DNA from 3 places in the Parashewanella tropica genome. Region 3 is predicted to be linked to each of the others. Evidence: predicted binding sites of a transcription regulator. Region 3 holds the regulator's gene; each other region holds the start of a gene.

Region 1 (8,248 bases), 2.0 Mb from region 3:
CACGTCATCAAAAGTGACTGTAAAACTAATTCCGTTAACTGAGATAGCTTGCTCACCTTCTCGCTTTACCTCAAGATATTTTAGGTATGCTTGCAATTGTGATTCTGGATAGGGTGAGGTTGCAGTTGCCATTTAACAAGGTACGGGGAAAATTCTACAATTAGTATCTCTACCTCAGTAGCTAAAAACCAATCCAATATTGTTTGTGTCAGTGATTATTCAGCATTGTAGTCTTTTTCATGCACCTACGATAGAACCGAGCCGATGGCTCGGCATGACTTGCAATTTTAAATAACAGGCGTTAACCACTCATCAGTATTTGGTGTCGTGCCCTCAAATATACCGAAAAAGGTTTGTTGCATTGCGGCGGTAACAGGGCCGCGATGGCCATCCCCTATGGTAACGCCATCAACAGAGCGAACAGGCACAATCTCAGATGCGGTTCCCGTCATAAAGAACTCATCGGCAAGGTAGAGTGATTCTCTTGATATGGGCTGCTCTCTAACTTCATATCCTAAGTTTTTGGCTAGAGTGATCACAGTATCACGAGTTAAACCAACAAGAATTGAACTCGATGTTTGTGGGGTATAAATGATATTGTTTTTTACAATAAATAGATTTTGTAAGGCTCCCTCGCTGACCATGCCGTTTACGTCCAATCCAATACCTTCATGATAACCATTGCGTTTGGCTTCTAATGTAATGAGTTGAGAGGAAAGGTAATTACCTCCTGCCTTAGCTGTTGCAGGAAGCGTGTTTGGTGCAACACGATTCCAACTTGATACGCAAACATCAACGCCTTGTGACTTGGCATCATCTCCTAGATATTTCTCCCATTTAAACGCAGCGACCATAACTTCTGCTTTTGAGGTTTCAGGGGTTCTCATTCCCATCCCTATTTCGCCAATGAACACTAAAGGTCTTATATAGGCAGACTCGAAACCATTTTGGGCAACAGAGTCGATACAAGCTTGAATAATCTGGTCTTGTGTAAAAGGAATATCCAGTTGATAAATTTTGGCTGAATCGAATAAACGTGAAATGTGCTCTTTAAGCTTAAATATGCAAACCCCTTTGTGTGTCTTATAGGCTCGAATTCCCTCAAATACCGATGAACCGTAATGCAAGGCATGACTCATTACATGGACTTGAGCCTTATGCCAAGGGACGAGTTCGCCGTTAAACCAAATAAAATCAGCGGTAGGAGGTGTCATTCTTTGTTCCTATTAAAAATGTAAAATTAATGAATAAAATGTGGGTGAAAAAGGTAATTTACAGAATATAAATCTTAAATTGCAATGTATTTTTTCAAATAAAAGATATAAATCCTGTTTTGGTCTGTTTTTTAGATGAAGGCGCTATGTAATTTGAGGAGGGAAGCTAATTGCAGCTTTAGGACATAATTAAAAAACTATAAATGAAGCCATGCCAATGTGGGGAGGCATGACTTTATTTGAGCATTAGATGATTTCTATCCCTGTTATGTTTTGAATTTTACTGTTCTACATTTAAAAACAATATCTTTGAATTAACCCTGTCAAAATCATAAGCGTGTTATCAATCTGATCTTCAGCCAAAAACTCGTTCGGCTGGTGGGCTTGGTCAATGCTACCCGGGCCTAATACTATGGTCTGTGAAGCTAGCTGTTGGACAAATGGAGCCTCTGTTGCGTAATTAACGGCACAACAAGATTGGTGACTTATTTGCTCAGCGAATTTTACTAAGTTACTGTTTTTATCTTGGTTAAAACTTGGAGAGCTTGGTTCAAGCTCTTCGAAGCGGATGCGTCCGGGATATTGCTCTACAACTGTTTTCAACGTTTCAGCCAGTAAATGAGTGATTTCATGGTCTTTCATGCCAGGCAAAGAGCGAATATCTATGTCGAGTTCACAGTGTCCACATATTCGGTTTACACTGTCGCCACCTCGAACTGTTCCCAAATTCAATGTGGGCTCTTGTACATCAAATGCTTGGTTTTGATAGTTGAGGGCAAGATTAGATTTGAGTTCAAGCAGTTTACCAATAATTTGATGCATCACTTCAATGGCGTTTATTCCAGCAGAAGGGCGGCTTGAATGCCCTGATTTACCCATCACAATAATTTTGTGGGACATGTAGCCCTTGTGCATGATCACAGGAATTAAATTGGTTGGCTCACCAATAACGGCAGCATCAGGGCGAATGTCTTGAGATTGAGCAAAAAAGCGCGCCCCAGCCATACTGGTTTCTTCATCGGCTGTGGCTAAGATATAAAGTGGTTTTTTTAGCTGTTTAACTGACAATCCTTGGCAAACTTGCAAGATAAACGCAAAAAAGCCTTTCATATCGCAGGTGCCTAATCCATAAAAACGGCCATCTTTATTTTCTACTTTATGAGGATTACTGTTCCATCCAATCTCGTCAAATGACACAGTATCACTGTGCCCCGCTAATAATAAGCCACCTTCACCACCCCCCAGTTTGGCTAATAAGTTAAATTTGTTACGTGTGTTTGGAACAGGAATAGTTTGAACCGTAAAACCTAATGTTTCGAACCAAGTTGCAAGTAAAGAAATAACCTGATGATTGCTTTCATCTTCACTTTCAATATTCGAGCTGATGGAAGACAAGGAGATGAGTTGGGTAAGCGTTTGTTCGAAATTAGGTAATGTCATTCTATTAAGTACACTTTTATTTTTGATTTTATATTTGTTAATTGTGAATTAAAAGTCAATTCAGGGTTGTGCAACAAATAGAAAAATCTAACAATTAGCCGATTTAATCAGAATCAGAGTCAGAATTATATCCAGATTGTTCTGCTCTGTTCCATTTTTGTTGTAACCCCAAGAGGCGATCCATAGCCCGCTGTATATTTTCTGCATGCTTTGGAGTTCGGATCGCGTTAAGCGAATCGATTACTTTTTGTAAGGTGAATTTTTCTTTACCAGTCCTAGACTTTGCCGCCCTAATCAGAGCCATAAGGTGGGTTGTTGCTCCCGCATGAGGGCTCCCTTGCTTTATTTCCCCTGTAGTGAAGCCGTTAGGAGTTAAAAAACAGCCAAAATCTTCCCACAACTCAGTAACGCCCATTAGAGCAGATAATAGATTCCGTGCTTTTTTGTCACTGTCTATTTTTTGATTACAACCGGAAGGGACAACAAGTTCCACCTCAGGTGTTGCTTGGGAGGCTGTAATATGGACACCACTCAATTTTAATTGCAGATTTTCTTGTTTAACTCTTTCTAGTTGAGATGTTAAAGAAGCAATTTGGTGTTGATACCCTTCTTCCTTACGAGCAATTTGTTCCGCTACTTTCCGTTCAACTCTTCGCTCAATTTCACTATTTGTATGTTCTAAAGTTGTTTTTAACTCATTAATTTGTGTTTGTTGTTGTTGTTGTTTTTGTTTTGATTTTTCTAGCTGAGAAGTGAGTTTTTTAACTTGTTGCTGAAGTTCATTAATTGTACTGTGTTGCTCTCCTGATTCATAAACTTGAGCAAATTGTGTTGGTGAGTGTTCATGACTATATGTATCAACTTGTGAAAAGTAGTCGAGGTTTAGTTTCCTCTTTTCAGTGATATACTCCGCAACACCATTATAACCAAGACCTTTAAATACTTTTTGTATTTCCACAATGTTGAATTTTGGGTTTGCTGCAACTTTGCGAGCAAAAGCGAACCGTTGGGCAGGGACATCATTTGGTGCACTACCCATAATCTCTTGTTCATCTCCTTCATCTAAACCAAAGTGTGGAGTGAGATCTCTGACACTTAACCCCGATTTTTTAATCAGTTCAACAAATTTAGTTGGTTCTATTCCAACTTTTCTTGGTTGTGAGCCGCTAAAATCAGTTGGAACTCTACTTGTTGCTGTTGTCCAGTACGCCATAGTGTTGTGCAGTTACAAATATGAATGGTACATATTGTTAAATAAGCAAAAAAAAACATCCACACTCTACTTACAGAATTAATCTATGATTAACCCTCTTTTAATCAATTGGTTATGAGCTTTTCCTTTATTGCTGAATTAATGATTGTTCGAAATTAGGTAATGTCATTTTTAAATATAGTTAATAATATCTGTAAAATATATATTTATAAATATTGCATAAGAAGTCAATTGTGTGTAGTTTTACATTTATTGGTAAAGAGATTGTAATTTATCTCATTCGTAATACAGATTTTGTGTTTTTAGCTTTATTTGATGGTGAATAATTTTGCAAATTAAGGATTTAAAAGCTGCTGTGGTAGGAGCCAGTGGATACGCTGGTGCTGAGTTGGTAGCGTTACTTGTTCGTCATCAATTGATTAACTCTGTCGAGCTGTTAGTTTCTGAAGGCAGCCAAGTATTAGGGCAGTGTTTTAGTGATGTTTTTCCTCGTTGGAAGGGGATTTGCGATAACGCTTTTATAGCCGTTAGTCCAGATTGGATAAATACACATGCCTCTGAGCTTGATGTTGTTTTTTTAGCAACCCCTCACGAAGCCAGTATTAAGCTAGTTGAAGCTTTTTCCAAGCATAAAATAATTATATTTGACCTTTCTGGTGGTTTTAGGCTTAAACAGCCAGAACTTTACGATCAATATTATGGTTTTACTCATCAACAACCCGAGTTATTACAACAAGCGGTTTATGGTTCTCCTGAGTGGGAGGCTGAAGCCATAAAAGACGCTAATTTGATTGCTGTCCCCGGCTGTTATCCGACAGCGAGCTTATTGGGGCTCAAACCTATTACGTTGAATCATTTTCATGATGAAGACTCTTTGATTACTGTGAACGGTATCAGTGGAGTCAGTGGCGCAGGGCGTCAAGCGAATTTAGCTACCAGTTTTAATGAAGTGAGTTTAACCCCGTACAATATTTTGAAGCATCGACATCAGCCTGAAATCTCCCTTGCTGTACAGGCTGATGTCATTTTTAATCCGCACCTTGCTCCATTCAAACGTGGATTATTAGCGACAACGACTCTTAAAGTCAGAGAGGGAATCACTGCAGCTGATATTGACGCTGTTTACAAAAATGCCTATCAGTCACAACCACTCATTAGAATGCAAAAAGCTTGGCCTAAAGTAGATAATGTTGCAGGTACTCCTTTTGCCGATATCCATTGGCAGTTCGATGAGAGTCAACGAGTTTTGGTTGTGAGTTGTGCCATTGATAACTTACTGAAAGGTGCAGCTTCACAAGCGGTGCAATGCCTTAATTTACGTTTAGGGCTTCCAAGTGAGTTTGGTTTACTCAGTAATATCGAGGTGAACCACCATGTCTAAACCTTTAGTGATCAAAATCGGTGGTGCGATTCTTGAGCAAGAATCTGCCTTGTCAGCATTATTGTTGGTGTTTAAAAAATACTCTGATAGAAAAATCATTCTGGTACATGGTGGTGGTAGCACAGTAGATCAAATGTTGATGCAAGCAGGATTCACTACCAAGAAGAAAAATGGATTACGTGTTACGCCTAAGTCACAAATCCCTATTATCAGTGGTGCATTAGCGGGAACGGTCAATAAACAGATTGTCGCAACGGCCAATCAGCTTGGCTTAACCAGTTTAGGTCTATCGCTTGCCGATGCCGCCATGGTTACTTGTAGCAAGCACCCTGAAAATATAGGTGAAGTTGGAGTACCAACGCCGAATAACGCCAGTGTACTTGAAATGTTGTTATCGCAATCAGTTATGCCTGTTATTGCCTCTATTGGAGTTTTAACAGATGGCAAGTTGGTCAACGTTAATGCTGATGATGCAGCGGTAGCCATTACTCAGTTGGTGGATGGTGACTTATTACTGTTAACTGACGTGGCTGGTGTAAAAGACGCTCAAGGAAAAACATTAGAGTCGTTAGTGCAAACGCAAGCTCAAAGTCTTATTCAACAACAAATCATCAATGGTGGCATGGTAGCTAAAGTGAATGCCGCCTTCAACGCAGCTCGACAATTACGACGAAGTATCGCGATTGCCAGTTGGCAGCAACCACAACAACTCGTTCAGTTGTTTGTAGGTCAGCCAATCGGTACTCGCATTATTCCTGATTAAACAAACCCATTTTTTAACAATTTTAGGAAGATACTTATGTCATTCTCACATTATCTGGCTGATGATCAGCTTGATCAGCAGCAACTATTGGATTTAATTGAATTAGCGAAATCCATAAAACAATCACCACAAGATTATCAACATGCTCTGGCGGGTAAGTCTGTAGTGATGCTATTCGAAAAGCCGTCATTACGTACTCATATTAGCTTTGATATTGGCATTCAAAAACTCGGCGGTCATTCCGTTTACATAGGTCAGCAAAACGGCAAATTGGGCGAACGTGAACGTGTGGTGGATGTGGCTAAAAACCTTGCCTGCTGGAGTGATGCCATTGTCGCTCGAGTCTTTAGTCATCAATCCTTAGTCGAATTATCAGAATACGCTGGTATTCCTGTAATCAATGCGTTGAGCGATCTCTATCACCCATGCCAAGCTTTAGCTGACATGATGGCACTATCTGAAAAGGTTGAAGATCTTAGTCAAGCCAAACTGGCTTATGTGGGGGACGCCAATAATGTGTCTAACTCATTGATGCTGATGGCACTGACATTAGGAATAGATTTTACCTTAATTTCGCCAAAAGGCTTCGAAGCTTCAAAAGAGATGCAGGATAAAGCTCATACCATTGAAGCTATCACCGGAGCCAAGCTAACGCTGAGTAATGACATTAATGATATAGGTTCACAAACGGCGATTTACACCGACACTTGGATTTCTATGGGGGAAGAAAAAGATCCACAACAAGTATTAAAAATCTTTAAGCCTTATCAAGTGAACAGCGCGTTAATGACAAAAGCAGATGCAAATTATTTTATGCACTGCCAGCCTGCTCATTTAGAACAGGAAGTCACCACTGAAGTCTTTGACGGCGAGCAATCGTTAGCGGATTTGCAAGCTGAAAACCGTATGTGGGCGCAATGTGCAATTCTACTCACTCTATTCAATCAAGCTTAATTTTTGGTGGTGACAACATGGCAATCGTAAAAAATAAAAACATAAAAAAAGTCGTATTAGCGTATTCAGGTGGATTGGATACCTCAGCCATCATTCCTTGGTTGAAAGAAAACTATGACAACTGTGAGGTCGTGGCTTTTTGTGCAGATGTAGGGCAAGGATACGAAGAGCTTGAAGGCATAGAAGCTAAAGCTATAGCCTCTGGGGCAAGTGAATGCCACGTAGTGGATCTAAAAGAGCAGTTAGTGACGGATTACATTTATCCAACCTTAACCACTGGAGCTGTATATGAAGGTCAATATTTATTAGGCACATCTGTTGCTCGCCCTATTATTGCAAAAGCGCAAGTTGAAGTAGCACTAAAAGTGGGCGCAGATGCTGTTTGTCATGGCTGTACAGGTAAAGGGAATGACCAAGTTCGTTTTGAGTCATGCTTTGCTGCGTTAGCACCGGAGTTATCGGTGATTGCGCCTTGGCGTGAGTGGGATATGGTTTCAAGAGAAGATTTACTCAGCTATTTGGATGAGAGAAATATTCCTTGCTCAGCATCCCTGACTAAAATTTATAGTCGCGATGCCAATCTCTGGCACATTTCCCATGAAGGTGGAGAGCTTGAAGACCCTTGGTGTGAGCCTTCAAAGCAAGTGTGGACGATGACTGTATCACCCGAAGAAGCACCTAACACACCGGAATACGTAAAACTTTCATTTGAACAGGGCAAGTTACTGGCGGTTAACAGCCAAGAGCTTAAAGCCGATAAGTTGCTTGAAATACTCAATATTCTGGCGGGTAAGCATGGTGTTGGACGCATTGATATCGTGGAAAATCGTTTAGTGGGTATGAAGTCTCGTGGTTGTTATGAAACGCCCGGTGGTACTGTGTTAATGGCGGCATATAAAGGCTTAGAAACCTTAGTACTGGATAAAGAGTCACTTAAATATCGTGAATCTGTTGCACTTGAGTTCTCTCATGTTCTTTATGATGGTCGCTGGTTTACACCATTAGCAGAGGCGCTATTGGCCGCATCTGCAATTTTCGCAAAAAGTGTTACGGGTGATGTGATCGTTAGGCTCTATAAAGGGCAAGCCACAGTGACTCAGCGTCGTTCGCCTCATAGCTTATATTCTGAAGCGTTTGCAACCTTTGGTGCCGATGATGTTTACGATCAAAAACATGCTGAAGGCTTTATTCGTCTGTTCAGTTTACCAAGTCGCATCAATGCGATGAAGCAACAAGCTAACTCAAAGGAGTCATAACATGGCACTATGGGGAGGACGGTTTCA
Region 2 (8,248 bases), 1.6 Mb from region 3:
TTATCAAAGACAGTTTTCCAATCTTCGGAAACTGACTGCGGATCTTCTTGATAGGCCTCGTACATCTCCTCAATGTAAGTGGCGTTAGAGCCATACAAGTGAGAGGATTCGAGCCAGGCTTTCATAGTGCCTTGGTGCATTTCCATTCCTTTCAAACTTTATATCAATTAGTGGCAGATACTGTAGGTGGGAAAGCGCGTTTTCTTAATGTACAGTTTTGCTTTTCTAAAAGTACTTTTTACAGATAGAAAAAGCCACCTCTATAGATAGAGGCAGCTTTCTATTTTTTACACCGTTATAAACAACTGGCAATGGTCCATCTATACAGCTCGCTTCAATAGCATTGACTTAATATGACCAATCGCTTTGGTTGGGTTCAATCCTTTAGGACAAACATCAACACAGTTCATGATACCGTGACAACGGAATACGCTGTAAGCATCATCAAGTTCTGCAAGACGCTCTTCCGTTGCTGTATCACGACTATCAATAAGGAAGCGATAAGCATGCAGAAGACCACTTGGACCTACGAACTTGTCTGGGTTCCACCAGAATGATGGACACGCTGTAGAACAACATGCACACATAATACATTCATAGAGACCATCTAAATGAGCACGATCTTCAATTGACTGTAAGTGCTCACGAGCAGGCGTTCTTTCGTCGTTGATCAAATAAGGCTTGATCTTTTCGTACTGCTTGTAGAATTGAGTTAAATCTACAATCAAGTCACGAACCACTGGCATACCTGGCAATGGACGGATTTCAATCTTCTTACCTTTGAAGGTAGAAACAGGCGTGATACACGCTAGACCGTTTTTACCATTCATGTTGATACCGTCAGAACCACATACACCTTCACGACATGAACGACGGAATGCAAGTGTTGAGTCTTGTTCTTTAAGAAGGATAAGTGCGTCCAATACCATCATATCGGAGCCTTCTTTCACTTCTAGCGTGTAATCCTTCATGTAAGGCTTAGTGTCTACATCAGGATTATAACGATAAACTGAAAAATTCAATTTCATCTTGGCAACTCCTTAGTAGGTACGCTTCTTAGGCGGGAATGCTTCACGGAACTTAGGCTCCATGTTTACATCACGCTTGTTCATGGCTTCTGTATTCGGATCGAAGATCGAGTGACATAACCAGTTTTCATCATCACGCTCAAGGAAATCTTCACGTGAGTGCGCACCACGGCTTTCGGTACGGAAGTTAGCTGCATATGCAGTAGCCAGTGCCGTTGCCATTAAGTTATCTAATTCTAAGCACTCAATACGCTGAGTGTTAAACTCTTTTGAGTTATCAGATAGTTTAGCGTTTTCTAGACGCTTACGAATCGCTTTAAGCTCTTCTAGACCTTCAGCCATTGAGTCACCGCTACGGAATACCGAGAAGTTTAACTGCATACATTGCTGTAGATCTTTCTTAATTTGTACTGGGTCTTCACCGTCTTTGTTGTTTTCCCAACGGTTTAGACGCGCAAGACTTGCATCGATTTGCGCTTCAGTCGCCTCTTTAGGATTTGGCGTTTCATCTAACGCTTTACCTAAGTGCTGACCTGCTGCACGACCAAATACTACAAGGTCAAGTAGTGAGTTACCACCTAAGCGGTTGGCACCGTGTACTGATACACAAGCAATTTCACCTACTGCAAATAGACCAGGAATGTCTTGCTCTGTGCCATCTTCGTTCTGGTGAATAACTTGACCAGAAACCTTAGCTGGCAAACCACCCATCATGTAGTGACAAGTTGGAATTACTGGGATTGGACCGTCAGCTGGATCAATGTGTGCGAACGTACGAGACAATTCACATACACCCGGTAGACGCTCTTCAAGCGTTTCTTTACCTAAGTGATCAAGCTTCAAGTAGATGTGGGGGCCGTATGGGCTATCTACACCACGACCTTCACGGATTTCGGTCATCATAGAACGTGCTACAACGTCACGAGACGCAAGGTCTTTTGCATTTGGTGCATAACGCTCCATGAAGCGCTCGCCGTCTTTATTTAGAAGGTAACCACCTTCACCACGACAACCCTCAGTCACAAGTACACCTGCGCCAGCAATACCCGTTGGGTGGAACTGCCACATTTCCATGTCTTGTAGTTGAACACCAGCACGAGCTGCCATACCAACACCATCACCAGTATTGATATGAGCGTTAGTCGTAGATGCGAAGATACGACCTGCACCACCAGTGGCTAAAACGGTAGCTTTAGACTTAAAGTAAACCACTTCACCGGTTTCAATGTCTAGTGCAGTACAACCTACGATTGCACCGTCTTCGTTTTTAACAAGGTCTAGTGCATACCACTCAGAGAAAACTTCAGTCTTGTTTTTAACGTTTTGTTGATACAAGCAGTGAAGCAATGCGTGACCAGTACGGTCAGCTGCCGCCGCAGTTCGAGCTGCTTGCTCGCCACCAAAGTTTTTAGACTGACCACCGAATGGGCGCTGGTAAATTTTTCCGTTCTCAAAACGTGAGAAAGGTAGACCCATGTGCTCAAGCTCAATGATCGCTTCTGGGCCAGTTTGACACATGTATTCGATTGCATCTTGGTCACCGATAAAGTCTGAACCTTTAACGGTGTCATACATGTGGTATTCCCAGTTATCTTCGTGCGCATTACCTAGCGCAACTGTAATACCGCCTTGTGCAGATACAGTATGTGAACGAGTTGGGAATACTTTAGATAAAAGCGCACAGCTCTTACCTTCTTTAGAAATTTGCAATGCGGCGCGCATACCTGCACCGCCAGCACCGATTACTACGGCATCAAATTCGCGAACTGGAATACTCACTTACACACCCCACACTGTAATTGTGCCAACCGCTAGATAAGCAAAAGCGGTGATAACAAAAATAAACTGCAATAAGCCACGAAGTTTTGTGCACTTAATATAGTCAGTCAGAACCTGCCAAGTACCAATCCAAGCGTGGATCAGTAATGCAATCAAGGCAATCAAAGTAAATACTTTCATTCCTATGGTGCTGTATAAACCAGACCACGCCTCATAAGTCATCGGCGCATTGCAGGCAAAAAAGCCAACTAAAAAGAGTGTGTAACAAGCTAGGATGATTCCGCTTGCACGAATAAAAATGAAGTCATGAACACCGCTGCGTCCAAAACTTGCTGCATTGGTTACCATACCCAAATCCCCGCTACGATAGAAACAACAATCGTTAACGCAAAAGAGACTTTTGCCGATGTTGCACCTGAGTTCAATTCTTCCCAACGTCCTGTATCCATGATCAAGTGACGTACGCCACCAATCAAGTGATAAGCCAAGGCGGTCAAGATGCCCCAAACAACGAACTTAGCTAAAGGGTTGGCAAATAAATTTTGCAATTCGGCGAAACTTTCTGCTGATGCTAATGACGAATGTAACATCCACAGCAAGATGCCTGTGGCAAAAATCATAATCACACCGGAGATACGGTGAAGAATGGACGCAATCGCTGTTGCAGGAAAGCGGATTTGTTGTAGATCTAAATGGACAGGTCTTTGCTTTTTCACGTTCTGCTCACTCAGCCTCATTGAGTTTTATTTAATTATACGATGCTTGCCAAAATTCCGATCTTTTTTCTAACAACCGATACTCTGGCAAAAATCGTTATTGAAAGTATATTCTCTCTGAAGCCACTAATTTTACAAATAGAGATCAATCTTATTATTTTCACTTTTGAAACTCTTTCAAAAGCCGAAAAGAGTATACTCGCGGGAAAAGTCAAATACAAACATCACATAACGTAAAATATCAATTTTCCTAAAATTAGCGTTCACCTGTATAAGTAACGAGCATTGTGACCCAGATCACTGTTAAAAAAATTAACAATTTTGAATAAAACACCCATTTGAATTGCAACCGTCCCCTAAATGCGGTTAAAGTATTGCACCTTTTATATATTCACTGTTGCATCTTTATGCACAAACATGAATATACATACCACTCTCATATGAAGATTGAAGTAAGGAGAACGCGGTATGGCTGAATTAAAAGCCACTTTAAACTTACCGGAAAACGATTCTATCGATTTACCAATCAAACAAGGAACTGAAGGTTTCGATGTAATCGACATCAGCAAGTTGGGCAGTAAAGGCTACTTTACGTTTGACCCAGGCTTTCTTGCAACAGCGTCGTGTGAATCAGCAATAACATACATCGACGGTGCGCAAGGCATTTTGCTTCATCGCGGCTACCCAATCGAGCAATTGGCTGTAGATTCAAACTACTTAGATGTTTGTTACTTACTGCTAAATGGTGAATTACCAAATAAAGCACAGCACGATAACTTTGTTGAAACCGTAACTAAACACACTATGGTTAACGAACAATTGGCAACCTTCTTTAAAGGGTTCCGTCGTGATGCACACCCAATGGCAATGCTTTGCGGTGTTACAGGTGCGCTTGCTGCTTTCTATCAAGACTCTCTTGATGTAAACAATGAAAGACACCGTGAAATTGCAGCGTATCGCTTAGTTTCCAAAATGCCTACTCTAGCGGCAATGTGTTACAAGTATTCAATGGGTCAACCTTTCGTTTATCCAAAGAATGACCTGAGCTATGCGGGTAATTTCCTAAGCATGATGTTTGCTGTACCTTGTGAAGAGTACAAAGTTAACCCAGTAATCGAGCGTGCAATGGATCGTATCTTCATCCTTCATGCTGATCACGAGCAAAACGCTTCTACTTCTACAGTACGTCTTGCTGGTTCTTCAGGCGCTAACCCATTTGCATGTATTGCAGCGGGTATCGCTTCACTTTGGGGTCCTGCTCACGGTGGTGCTAACGAAGCATGCTTGAAGATGCTAGAAGAAATCGGTTCTGTTGACCGTATTCCTGAGTTCATTGCTAAGGCAAAAGACAAGAATGATCCATTCCGTCTGATGGGCTTCGGTCACCGTGTTTATAAGAACTTCGACCCTCGCGCTAAAGTAATGCGTGAAACTTGTCATGAAGTTCTTAAAGAGCTAAACATTCAAGATCCACTACTAGACGTTGCAATGGAACTTGAGCGCATCGCTCTTGAAGATGAATACTTCGTATCTAAGAAGCTTTACCCGAACGTAGACTTCTACTCAGGTATCATCATGAAGGCTATTGGTATTCCAACAAGCATGTTCACCGTAATGTTCGCCCTAGCGCGTACAGTTGGTTGGATTGCTCACTGGAAAGAAATGCTAGACATGCCGGGTCACAAGATCAGCCGTCCTCGTCAGCTATACACTGGTGAAAAAGCACGTGACTTTGTAAAGTTAAACGATAGATAATTTATTATTTTATCTGATTTAAAAACCCGCTTTCGCGGGTTTTTTTATGCTTTGTTACAAATTATTTTACATTTTTTCAACAAGTGTTTATTGCTTCTGTTCTATCTCTAATTCTTTCCTGATACCCTCATTAATACCAATCCGCACTCAAGTGTGACCGCTCAGCAAGAGCTAAAGGCTTTCAGTACAAGGCGCAAATTCGCAGTACTATCAGGATAATTTAAGAAGTTGCAACACAGTAATGGAAGCCTTTAGTCTTGCCCTTCGGGAGCTTATCAGCGGTCAAACTACTTCGCCTAATTGGCTCGACGTAGAATAACTATGCCTTCACCAATTACACTTGTATTTTGACCGCTGATAGAGTTCTGAGTAGCTCACACTTGAATGGGGATTGGTATAACTTAACAAAAGGGTAAAGGAACTATTCCAATGATAAAAACAAAAATATCATTACTAGCTGCTGTACTGTCAACCAGTATGCTGGCTCTTCCTGCTTGGTCAGCCACTAAAGTGACTGAAGTGGAAGGCATTCAAGAATATAAACTAGATAATGGGTTGCAGGTTTTACTGTTTCCAGATCCAACCAAAGAAACCGTGACCGTAAACGTAACTTACCACGTGGGTTCTAAACACGAGAATTACGGCGAAACGGGTATGGCTCACTTGCTTGAGCACCTTGTTTTTAAAGGTACACCTAAGCATAAAGATATTCCTGCTGAATTAAGTAGTCACGGTGCACGTCCAAACGGTACTACATGGACTGACCGTACCAACTATTTTGAAACCTTTACGGCGACTGAAGAGAACGTAAACTGGGCTTTAAGCATGGAATCTGACCGAATGGTTAATTCTTTTATTGCTAAAAAAGACTTAGACAGCGAAATGACCGTTGTACGCAATGAGTTCGAACGTGGTGAAAACAGCCCATTCCGCATTACACTTCAACAGATGATGGCTGGTGCATTTACTTGGCACAACTACGGTAAATCTACTATTGGTGCTCGTTCTGACTTAGAAAATGTCTCTATCGACCGTTTAAAAAACTTTTATAAGAAATATTACCAACCTGACAATGCCACTCTAATTGTGGCAGGTAAGTTTGATCCTAAAAGCATGATCGACAAAGTTGAAGATTACTTTGGTCCTATTCCTAAACCAACTCGTCAACTTGAAGAACTTTACACTCAAGATCCAGCACAAGATGGAGAACGTTTAATTACCGTTCGTCGTGTAGGTGATGTTCAGTTGCTAGGCACTATGTACCATGTTCCTGCTGGTTCACATAAAGATTTTGCAGCATTAAATGTATTAAGTGAAGTGTTAGGCTCTACACCTGATGGTCGTCTTTATAAAGAACTCGTAAAAAGTAAAAAAGCCTCACAAGCCTTTGGTTTTAACTTCCAGTGGGAAGAACCAGGTGTCGCGATTTTCATGGCGGAGCTCGATAAGTCTGCTGATTTAGACAAAGCTCAGAAGACGATGCTATCAACATTAGAATCCATCCAATCACACCCCATTTCTGACAAAGAAGTACAAGCAGCCAAACGTTCTATCTTGAAAGATATCAAACTTGCCTTTAACTCATCGGAAGACATTGCGCTTGATTTGAGTGAATGGATTGGCATGGGCGACTGGCGTTTACTTTTCTTAAACCGTGACCGTATGGAAAAAGTTACGACTGCAGACGTTCAGCGAGTGGCTGAAAAGTATTTAACCCGTAATAATCGTACCTTGGGCCGATTTATTCCTTCCGAAAAACCTGAACGTGTAGACATTCCACAAGTCGCTAATGTAAAAGACATGCTTAAAGGCTACAAAGGGCGTGCTGTAGTTTCTCAAGGTGAAGCCTTTGATCCATCACAGGACAATATTGATAAGCGTACTGAAGTTGTTACTTTAAGTTCTGGCGTTAAAGTTGCCTTACTTCATAAGAAAACTCGTGGTGAGTCTGTTGTTCTGCGTATCAATGGTCAAATGGGTAAATTAGGTAAACTACAGGGTAAGAACACCATTGGTGATGCAACGGGTGACATGCTAATGCGTGGAACCACTAAGCTATCTCGTGAGCAACTGAAACAAGCATTCGATAAGCTTGAAGCTTCCGTTCGAATTGGCGGTTCTAGTGAAGGAACGTTCGCAAGAGTAGAAACAACCAAAACGAATTTAGCTCCGACACTAAAATTAGTGGCAGAGGTATATCAGCAGCCAGCTTTTTCTCAAAAAGAGTTTGACCTATATAAAGGTCAACAAAAAGTTGGAATTGAGCAGCAGCTACAAGATCCACAAGCGCTAGCCTTCAATGCATATCGACGCCATCAAAGTCCTTATACAAAAGGTCACCCTGCATATGTGTCAACATTTGAAGAAGCACTCACTGAGCTAAATAACCTTTCTTTGAAAGACGTTAAGAATTTCTATAACACTTTCTATGGTGCCGACAACATGCAAATTGCAGTAATTGGTGACTTTGAAAAAAAGAAAGTGATAAAGCAATTAGAAAGCCTCACTAAAGACTGGCATAGCTCTGTAGCTTATGAACGTGTCGAACGTCCATACAAGCAACTGAAAGTTGATACATTAACCTTCAACACTCCTGATAAAGAAAATGCGACTTTTGTTGCATCACTAGGTCTTGCTGTTGGAATGGAAAATGCCGATGCACCAGCTTTGACTGTAGGCAACTACATTCTTGGTGGAGGCTTCTTGAACTCTCGTTTAGCCACTCGTTTACGTCAAAAAGATGGTTTGAGTTATGGTGCAGGTTCATTCCTAAACCTTAGCCAACTTGATAAGCGTGGTTCTCTAGGTGCTTATGCCATCTGTGCCCCACAAAATCTTGCTAAAGTTGAAATTGGCTTTAAAGAAGAAGTGGCTAAAGTACTTAAATCTGGCTTTACGCAAGAAGAATTAGATGCCGCTAAATCGGGTTTATTACAAAGCTATAGAGTAAGTCGCTCACAAGACAATGAG
Region 3 (8,248 bases):
TCCAACGAGGCTCTTGGGCTTCTTGACCGTTTAAGGTTTTAGAGAAAAAGTTGAAGTTCTCTTTTACAAAGGGATCGGACAATAAGCTGGCCGAACCTGAGAGTGTTTGCCAAGTTAGATAGACTTTCCAATCGTTAAGGTTTCGAGATTGAATAAGCTTGCCAAGACCAGCGATAAAGCTGGGTTGATTGATAATGATGTCTTTTTGCTTATCTGCTCCCATTGTTTTGAGGTAAAGGCTCCATGGGATTTGTGGCGCAAGTTTAGTTAAATTTCGAGTTTGATATAGGTTATACGTTTTGGTGCTGTCACGAGTTTTGACTTTATCCCAATGCAGTTTGGCTATTGCGGTTTCTAGTGATAACACGGTTTTAGCACTTTGGCTTGGGTTGGGTAGTTTGGCGAGTTCAAACATTTTCTGAACGTGTTTGAGGTAAGCTCGACGAAGGTCGGTAAAGCGTTTGGTTTTATCGAGATAATAGTCCCTGTTTGGCAGGCTTAAACCTGATTGCCAAATATGAGTGGCGTAACGACTGGAGTTTTTGGCATCGACATCGATGTAAAATGCCATCGGACTTGCGCCACCTTGGATTTGGCTTCGAGCAAAATACGCCACTAATTGATTTCTATTGTGAATCGCTTTAATCGCACTAAACTGCGATACAATTGGCGATAATCCGAGTGAGTTTAAGCGCTGAGTATCCATGTAAGAGCGATATAAATCCGCTACCTTTTGCTCGTCAGAGCCGCTTTTTAAGTTTGATTGCTGGGCAACATTTTCAATAATCGCCTTAACGTCATCTCTCGCGTGTTCCCTTAAATCGTAAAACGCACCGATGCTGGTTCTATCACTTGGGATCTTAGCGTCTTTGAGCCAAGTGCCGTTGACATAAAGATAAAAGTTATCTTGAGGACGAACGCTTCGGTCAAAGTTTTTAAAATCGATACCAGAAGTCAAAACTGGTTTGTTCTGGTTCAAAGTATTAGATGACGGTGATGGCGATTGAGAGCTCGTCGCCTTATCATTTGTACAGGCTGTTAAACTTAATATTATTGAAAGTGTGATGCTGCTTAGAAGGAGTTTTTTCATTGAATTTTCCTAAGAACTGGTTAGGGGCAGTTTATCTTTCGAGATGATTTTTGCAGCGATAAATTGGTTATTTTATGCAAGGCGGAGCTTGTGAAGTGTGGTTGCACCACATAAACTAGCGATAACGCAGCAGAAATGACCAATTTACGCTGTCTTCGATGCTTATGAGCGCTACCTGTTCTGTGTTGTGAGCAATTTACTTAGAATGCTAAGCTTCATTGCCCACGCCTTGAACAGAAAAGCGCTCATATAGCACAAAATTTCATCCTGAAAGATAAACAGCCCCTAGTATTTGCACTGTAAAACTAGCGAATTTTTGGTCAACATACAATGATCCTAAACTTCTATTTTTTGTAGATAAATCGTGAACTAATTTAAAGATTTGTTTACCATGATTGCATTAGGGGAGTAACGAATGGAAATGGGAAAAATGCCAAGGGAGCAATTGGGAATTTGTGCAGAGGGAAATCTGCACAGCATTTATTTGATGTATAACGCAGAAGATAATGTAGAAGCTCAACTTAGACCTTGTCTTGCTTCGGTGGCTCAGTATCTCTATGAGCTAACCGATCAATATGCAGACAGTGCATTCAATGGCTTTTTAGCGATTGGCGCCAATTATTGGGACAGTCTTTATCCTGATGAACGACCTGCTCTATTACGCCCATTTCCAGCTGTTCAGCATCAAGATTTTTACGCTCCTGCCATCGAGTTTGATTTATTTTTTCATATCCGTTGTGACCGCTATGATGTGTTGCATTTGGTGGCTAATGAAATCAATCAAATGCTAGAAGGTTTAGTCGAGCTGGTGGATGAAGAGCGTGGCTTCCGTTACATGGACAGTCGTGATCTCACTGGTTTTGTTGATGGTACCGAAAACCCTAAAGGCCGCCAGCGACAACAAGTGGCTTTGGTTGGCGAAGAAGAACCACGCTTTCAATCAGGCAGTTATGTTCACGTACAAAAATACGCTCATAAACTCAAACAATGGCATGGTCTTGCGCAAAAAGAACAAGAAGACATTATTGGGCGAACCAAGCAAGATGATGTTGAATACGCTTCTGAAGATAAATTGCCGAGCAGTCATATTAAAAGAGTGAATCTAAAAGATGAACAGGGCAAGAGCAAAGAAATTCTAAGACAAAGCATGCCTTATGGTTCATTACGTCAGCAAGGATTGATGTTTATTTCTGTTTGTCATACTCCGACACACTTTGAAGCTATGCTCCACAGTATGGTTAAAGGTGATGAACACGGGCATAGCGATCACTTGTTGCGCTTTACTCAAGCTTTGACGGGATCTTCATTTTTTGCACCATCACTAGATTTTTTATTAGATGCTGCAGTAGAAACTTATTAGACTTTTATATTCGATAAATACAGAAGGTTAAGTGTTTCGAGAACGATTTGAAATGCTTAATCTTTGTGGTTTGAACCGTCATCAATATCACCAAATATTCTAAATTATCAGCTAAACATCTTTCTGTTATTTCTCATAAGTGTTTCTAATAAATATAAGTATGAGATTTAAAACTTAAGCAAACTCCTCTACATAACTCTTGATTCACATCTAAGCTTTACAAATCGTTTATCTATACTTCGTCATTTATCAATGGGAGAAGCTGAAATGTTGAACACGCCTAAAAAAGCTTGCCTCTGTAATGCGTCTATTTTGACTCTCGTTTTTAGTGGATTATTTCTTATCTGCTCAAATGCTTATGCGGCTGATACGTCAACAGGAAGCTATACCTTTGCTTGGTTAAGTCATAATCCATTTGCTTATTTATTTTTGGCATTAGCGATGGGTTATCCTCTCGGTCGATTGAGCCTATGTGGGATCAGTCTTGGTGCTACGGCGGGTACTTTAATCGTTGGTATTGCCATTTCGTTTACCGCTAAGACCTTGTACGGGATGACGTTTCATATTCCCGGTTTAGTAGAAGATATCGCATTGATGATGTTTATGTATGCGTTAGGGATGAAAGTCGGTCCTCAATTTTTTTCCGGATTTAAACGGGGAGGCTGGGACTTTTTTGTTATTGGGCTAATCACGGTATTCAGTAATTTTTTAATTGTTTTCTTAGGTGCAAAACTGGTCGGTTTGGCTCCAGGCTATGCGGCTGGGATTATCTCAGGTAGCTATACCGTAACAGCCGTAATGGGCGTGGCACAAAGTGCAATTTCCAGTGGCGCTTATAAAATGCCTGATGGGTTAACTGCCGATGTGGTTGGAGCTAATATGGCTGCTGGGTACGCCATTAGCTATGTTCTCTCCTCTGTATTCATCATTTTACTGATCAAATATTTACCGACCATGTTTGGTCATGATCCAGTTAAGTCGGCTAAAGATGCTGAGGCATCATTTGGCAGTGATAAAGAAGCGCTTCCAGGCACATCGGGTTCATCCAAATTAGGACTTTCTGATCTGCAAATTCGTTCTTATCGAGTGGATCATTCAGAGCTGACTAATCAGCCATTATCAGTGATACACCAAAACAACCCGAATGCTAGCGTAGTTAAAATTTTAAGAGGTGAGCAACTTATTGAGGCTAATGATGATTCGGTGCTTAAGATAGGCGATATCATTGGCATTATGGGGGAATATAGTGACTTGCTGAAAGAGAGCGAAGTCACTGGTAATGAAGTGGATGAACCCCGAGTACGCAGTGTTGCCATTGAGGTTGCTGATATTCATATTGGTGCTAAATCCGTTCACGGAAAAACCTTACTGGAATTAGAGGAAGAAATAGGGTTTGGAGTGAGTGTAAAAGCCTTGTTCCGCTCAGGCGTTCCAGAACATCATTTACCTGATACGGTTGTCGAAACGGGAGATGTTATCCGATTAATCGGCCCAGAGGCTTGTATCAATCGAGTAGCAAAAACCTTAGAAGGAAAGCCTGTCGTGGAGAGTTCATATACTGAGGTTTCGTTTATGTCGATAGCGTTGACGATTGGCTATCTCATAGGTCACTTCAGCTTAACCATAAAAAATATTCCGTTTGCGCTTGGCACGTCTGCTGGCTGTATGTTGATGGGCATTTTTGTTTCTTGGCTACGAACACGTAACCCTAATTTTGGTGGTCCAACAAGCGAAGGTGCTCGTTCATTTATGAATGATATTGGTCTTTCATTTTTTGTTGCTGTGTTGGCTTCTTCAGTAGGGCCTAAAATTCTTAACTCTTTTCAGGGAAGTGTCATTATCTGGATTGCTCTGCTTGGATTAGCTGGAGCTTTGATCCCGCCGTTTATTTCTTGGCTTTACGGTTACTATATTCGTAAGATGAATCCTGTGATTCTGGCTGGAACCTGTGCAGGATCACGTAACAGCACACCGGGACTGAATGGAATTCAAGATATATCGAAAAGTGCCATTGCGGCTATTGGTTACCCTGTTCCTTATGCGTTAACGTCAGCCTTAGTTTTAATTCTTGGCTATATTGCGATGGTATTTTCGTAATTTCACATAAGGGAAAATGACATATGCAGAGCGGTGTAACTCTGCATATACACTTGGGGTTACTCAGAGTAATTAAATAAAGATTTAACAGTCTCTAGTGTAGAGCTCATATCAGCAAGGTGAGCTGGGCAGATAAAAATCGTATCATCACCAGCGATGGTGCCTAAAATACCTTCTGGCTTACCGATTGAATCTAAAAGACGTGCGATAAGTTGAGCTGCACCAGGACTGGTTCTAACCACAATCATTGACTCATTGTGGTCTACATCTAATACTAAGTTTTTTAGTGGGCTACCCGCTGTCGGAACGCCGAGTTCTGCAGGAAGGCAGTATACCATTTCTTGTTTAGCGTTACGGGTTCTAACCGCGCCAAACTTACTCAGCATTCTAGATACCTTAGATTGGTTAATGTTGTTAAAGCCTTCAGCTTGAAGTGCATTGACAATTTCACCTTGAGATCCAAAGCGTTCTTCTTTTAATAAGCTCTTGAATGCTTTTACTAATTCGTTTTGATTTTTAATAGTCATAATGATGTCTTTTTTATCAGAGAATGAACCGTAAACATCCCGTTCTTGATACATTCGAAGTAAACGAATTTTTGCATACTGCCAATTATAGTGTCAAACAAACTGCATAAAGGTGCATAAAAATGCACTTGGAAGTAGAGGAAACACAAGTTTACAACTTAGCTGAAACCCCTTTAAAAGTAGTATTTTGAGTTGCCATTCCTTCTACATAAATCTTATGACTTGTTTCACAGCTTTATTGAAATTTAAATCACATTCCAGTAAGGTTGCCGCACTAATTTGACCAAGATCACAAATCCTGCGAATCATCGGAGACAATTATGAAAGTTGCTGTACTAGGCGCGGCTGGCGGTATCGGCCAAGCTCTTGCCCTACTATTAAAAACTCAATTACCTTCTGGCTCAAAGCTATCTTTATATGATATCGCGCCAGTAACCCCAGGTGTTGCGGTTGATTTAAGCCACATTCCAACGGACGTTGAAGTAAAGGGTTTCGCGGGTGAAGACCCAACTCCAGCACTTGAAGGTGCTGATGTAGTATTGATTTCTGCTGGTGTTGCACGTAAGCCAGGCATGGATCGCTCTGATCTATTCAACATCAACGCAGGTATTGTTCGCAGCCTAATCGAGAAAGTGGCTGCAACTTGCCCTAAAGCACTTGTTGGTGTGATCACTAACCCTGTAAATACTACCGTTGCGATTGCTGCTGAAGTACTTAAACAGGCAGGTGTATATGATAAAAACCGTCTATTCGGTGTAACCACTCTTGACGTTATCCGCTCTGAAACTTTTGTTGCAGAAGCTAAAGGTCTTAAGCCAGAAGATGTGAAGATCAATGTTATTGGTGGTCACAGTGGTGTAACCATTCTTCCTCTACTTTCTCAAGTTGAAGGTGTAACTTTCTCTGATGAAGAAGTGGCTGCTTTGACTAAGCGTATTCAAAATGCAGGTACTGAAGTAGTAGAAGCGAAAGCCGGTGGCGGTAGTGCGACTCTATCTATGGGTCAAGCGGCATGTCGTTTCGGTTTATCTCTTGTACGCGGTCTTCAAGGCGAAGAAAACGTAATCGAGTGCGCGTATGTTGAAGGCGGTAGTGAGCACGCTGAGTTCTTCGCACAACCTGTTCGTCTGGGTAAAAACGGCGTAGAAGAAGTATTATCATACGGCGAAGTCAGTGCTTTTGAAGCTGAAGCTCGTGACTCTATGCTTGATACCTTAAAAGGTGATATCAAAATCGGCGTTGAATTTGTAAAATAATTTAACGATTTGATACAAGAAAAGCGAAGCTACGTGCTTCGCTTTTTTTGTGCCGAAAAAAAAAGATAATTCACTAAAACAAACCAATCCCTACCATGTTATTGAATTTGATTGCAATTTTGTGTTTTAGGATATGTGATCTTGGTCAATAAAGGCTTTTTGCAAATGTAGATTTGGTCACATTTCTCATGTAGAATCTGCGCAATTTGCCAAAATTTCAGTATTTATGATTTTTTGGTAAGGAGTTTATTAATAAAAAACATTGAATTTCAGTAACTTGGCTCTTTCGGAGGTCGTGTTGACACAGTCTGCCTTACTCGTACTCGAAGATGGAACCGTTTTTACCGGCACATCAATTGGTGCTTCAGGTGTTTCGGTCGGAGAAGTCGTTTTTAACACTTCGATGACAGGATACCAAGAAATATTAACGGACCCTTCTTATTCTCGTCAAATCGTCACTCTTACATACCCCCACATTGGAAATACCGGCACTAACTCAGAAGATACAGAATCAGATAACATTCATGCCACTGGCTTAATCATTCGTGATCTTCCTCTTCTCGCCAGTAACTTCCGCAATCAACAATCTCTCAGTGATTACCTTAAAAGCAATAACGTCGTAGGCATAGCCGATATAGATACGCGTAAGCTAACCCGTATTTTACGTGAAAAAGGCTCTCAAGCAGGTTGTATTTTAGTTGGTGATGACAGCGATAAAGCGCTTGCAGAAGCAAAAGCGTTCCCTGGCTTAAAAGGCATGGACTTAGCCAAAGAAGTTACTACGGACTCAACGTATCAATGGCGCAGTGGAAGCTGGCGCTTGGTGGGAGGCTTACCCAGTGATACACCTGAGTCGGAACTTAAGTATAAAGTTGTAGCATATGACTATGGTGTAAAGCGCAACATTTTAAGAATGTTAGTTGACCGTGGTTGTGATGTCACAGTGGTTCCAGCTAAAACACCTGCAAGCGAAGTGTTAGCCATGAATCCCGATGGTGTGTTTTTATCGAATGGTCCTGGTGACCCTGAGCCATGCGATTACGCCATTGAAGCGATTCAAGAAATCTTAAAAACTGAAATCCCAGTATTTGGAATTTGTTTAGGCCACCAATTATTGGCGTTAGCTTCAGGTGCCAAAACATTGAAGATGAAGTTTGGTCATCATGGTGCTAACCATCCTGTGGGTGATACCGATAAAGGCACGGTAATGATCACCAGCCAAAACCACGGTTTTGCTGCGGATGAAGCCAGTTTGCCAAGTAACATCAAAGTGACACATAAGTCGCTATTTGATGGCTCGCTACAAGGGATCCACTTAACGGATAAGCCTGCATTTAGCTTCCAAGGTCACCCTGAAGCAAGTCCGGGACCGCATGATTGCGCACCTTTGTTCGATCACTTTATCGAACTGATTGAAAACCACCTTCAACAAAAGCTGTAACTCTGGGGTAGCCGAGAAATGCCAAAACGTACAGACATAAAAAGTATCTTAATTTTAGGTGCGGGACCGATTGTCATCGGTCAAGCGTGTGAATTTGATTATTCAGGCGCACAAGCTTGTAAAGCATTACGAGAAGAAGGCTACCGAGTCATTCTGGTGAACTCTAACCCAGCCACCATCATGACCGATCCTGAAATGGCCGATGCTACCTACATCGAGCCAATCCACTGGGAAGTGGTTCGCAATATTATTGCCAAAGAAAGACCTGATGCGGTTCTACCAACCATGGGTGGTCAAACGGCTTTGAACTGTGCGCTTGAACTTGAAGCAAAAGGCGTACTTGAAGAGTTCAATGTTGAAATGATCGGTGCAACCGCCGATGCGATCGATAAGGCAGAAGATCGCAGCCGTTTCGACAAAGCCATGAAGAGTATTGGTTTAGAGTGCCCACGTGCTGATATCGCTCATACCATGGAC

The links. The regulator ArgR, encoded in region 3, controls arginine synthesis, uptake and breakdown. The targets are predictions, from matches to a motif close to ANTGAATANNTATTCANT.
Region 1: a site for ArgR is predicted at 4,082-4,099, ahead of argC (N-acetyl-gamma-glutamyl-phosphate reductase). Genes of this name have one in related genera too.
Region 2: a site for ArgR is predicted at 3,920-3,937, ahead of E2H97_RS07565 (citrate synthase). Genes of this name have one in related genera too.

What each region holds. Positions count from the first base shown of each region.
Region 1 is NZ_CP037951.1:1,155,209-1,163,456, forward strand. It holds gene E2H97_RS04830 (patatin-like phospholipase family protein) at 1-132, opposite strand, end outside; gene E2H97_RS04835 (branched-chain amino acid transaminase) at 288-1,214, opposite strand; gene argE (acetylornithine deacetylase) at 1,509-2,654, opposite strand; gene E2H97_RS04845 (hypothetical protein) at 2,758-3,867, opposite strand; gene argC (N-acetyl-gamma-glutamyl-phosphate reductase) at 4,196-5,248, shown strand; gene argB (acetylglutamate kinase) at 5,241-6,011, shown strand; gene E2H97_RS04860 (ornithine carbamoyltransferase) at 6,048-6,965, shown strand; gene E2H97_RS04865 (argininosuccinate synthase) at 6,983-8,221, shown strand; gene argH (argininosuccinate lyase) at 8,223-8,248, shown strand, end outside.
Region 2 is NZ_CP037951.1:1,777,766-1,786,013, reverse strand. It holds gene sucA (2-oxoglutarate dehydrogenase E1 component) at 1-140, opposite strand, end outside; gene E2H97_RS07585 (succinate dehydrogenase iron-sulfur subunit) at 321-1,028, opposite strand; gene sdhA (succinate dehydrogenase flavoprotein subunit) at 1,041-2,807, opposite strand; gene sdhD (succinate dehydrogenase, hydrophobic membrane anchor protein) at 2,808-3,155, opposite strand; gene sdhC (succinate dehydrogenase, cytochrome b556 subunit) at 3,149-3,544, opposite strand; gene E2H97_RS07565 (citrate synthase) at 3,992-5,278, shown strand; gene E2H97_RS07560 (M16 family metallopeptidase) at 5,708-8,248, shown strand, end outside.
Region 3 is NZ_CP037951.1:3,396,056-3,404,303, reverse strand. It holds gene E2H97_RS15015 (M13 family metallopeptidase) at 1-1,090, opposite strand, end outside; gene E2H97_RS15010 (Dyp-type peroxidase) at 1,506-2,450, shown strand; gene E2H97_RS15005 (aspartate:alanine exchanger family transporter) at 2,703-4,547, shown strand; gene argR (transcriptional regulator ArgR) at 4,607-5,074, opposite strand; gene mdh (malate dehydrogenase) at 5,395-6,330, shown strand; gene carA (glutamine-hydrolyzing carbamoyl-phosphate synthase small subunit) at 6,629-7,771, shown strand; gene carB (carbamoyl-phosphate synthase large subunit) at 7,790-8,248, shown strand, end outside.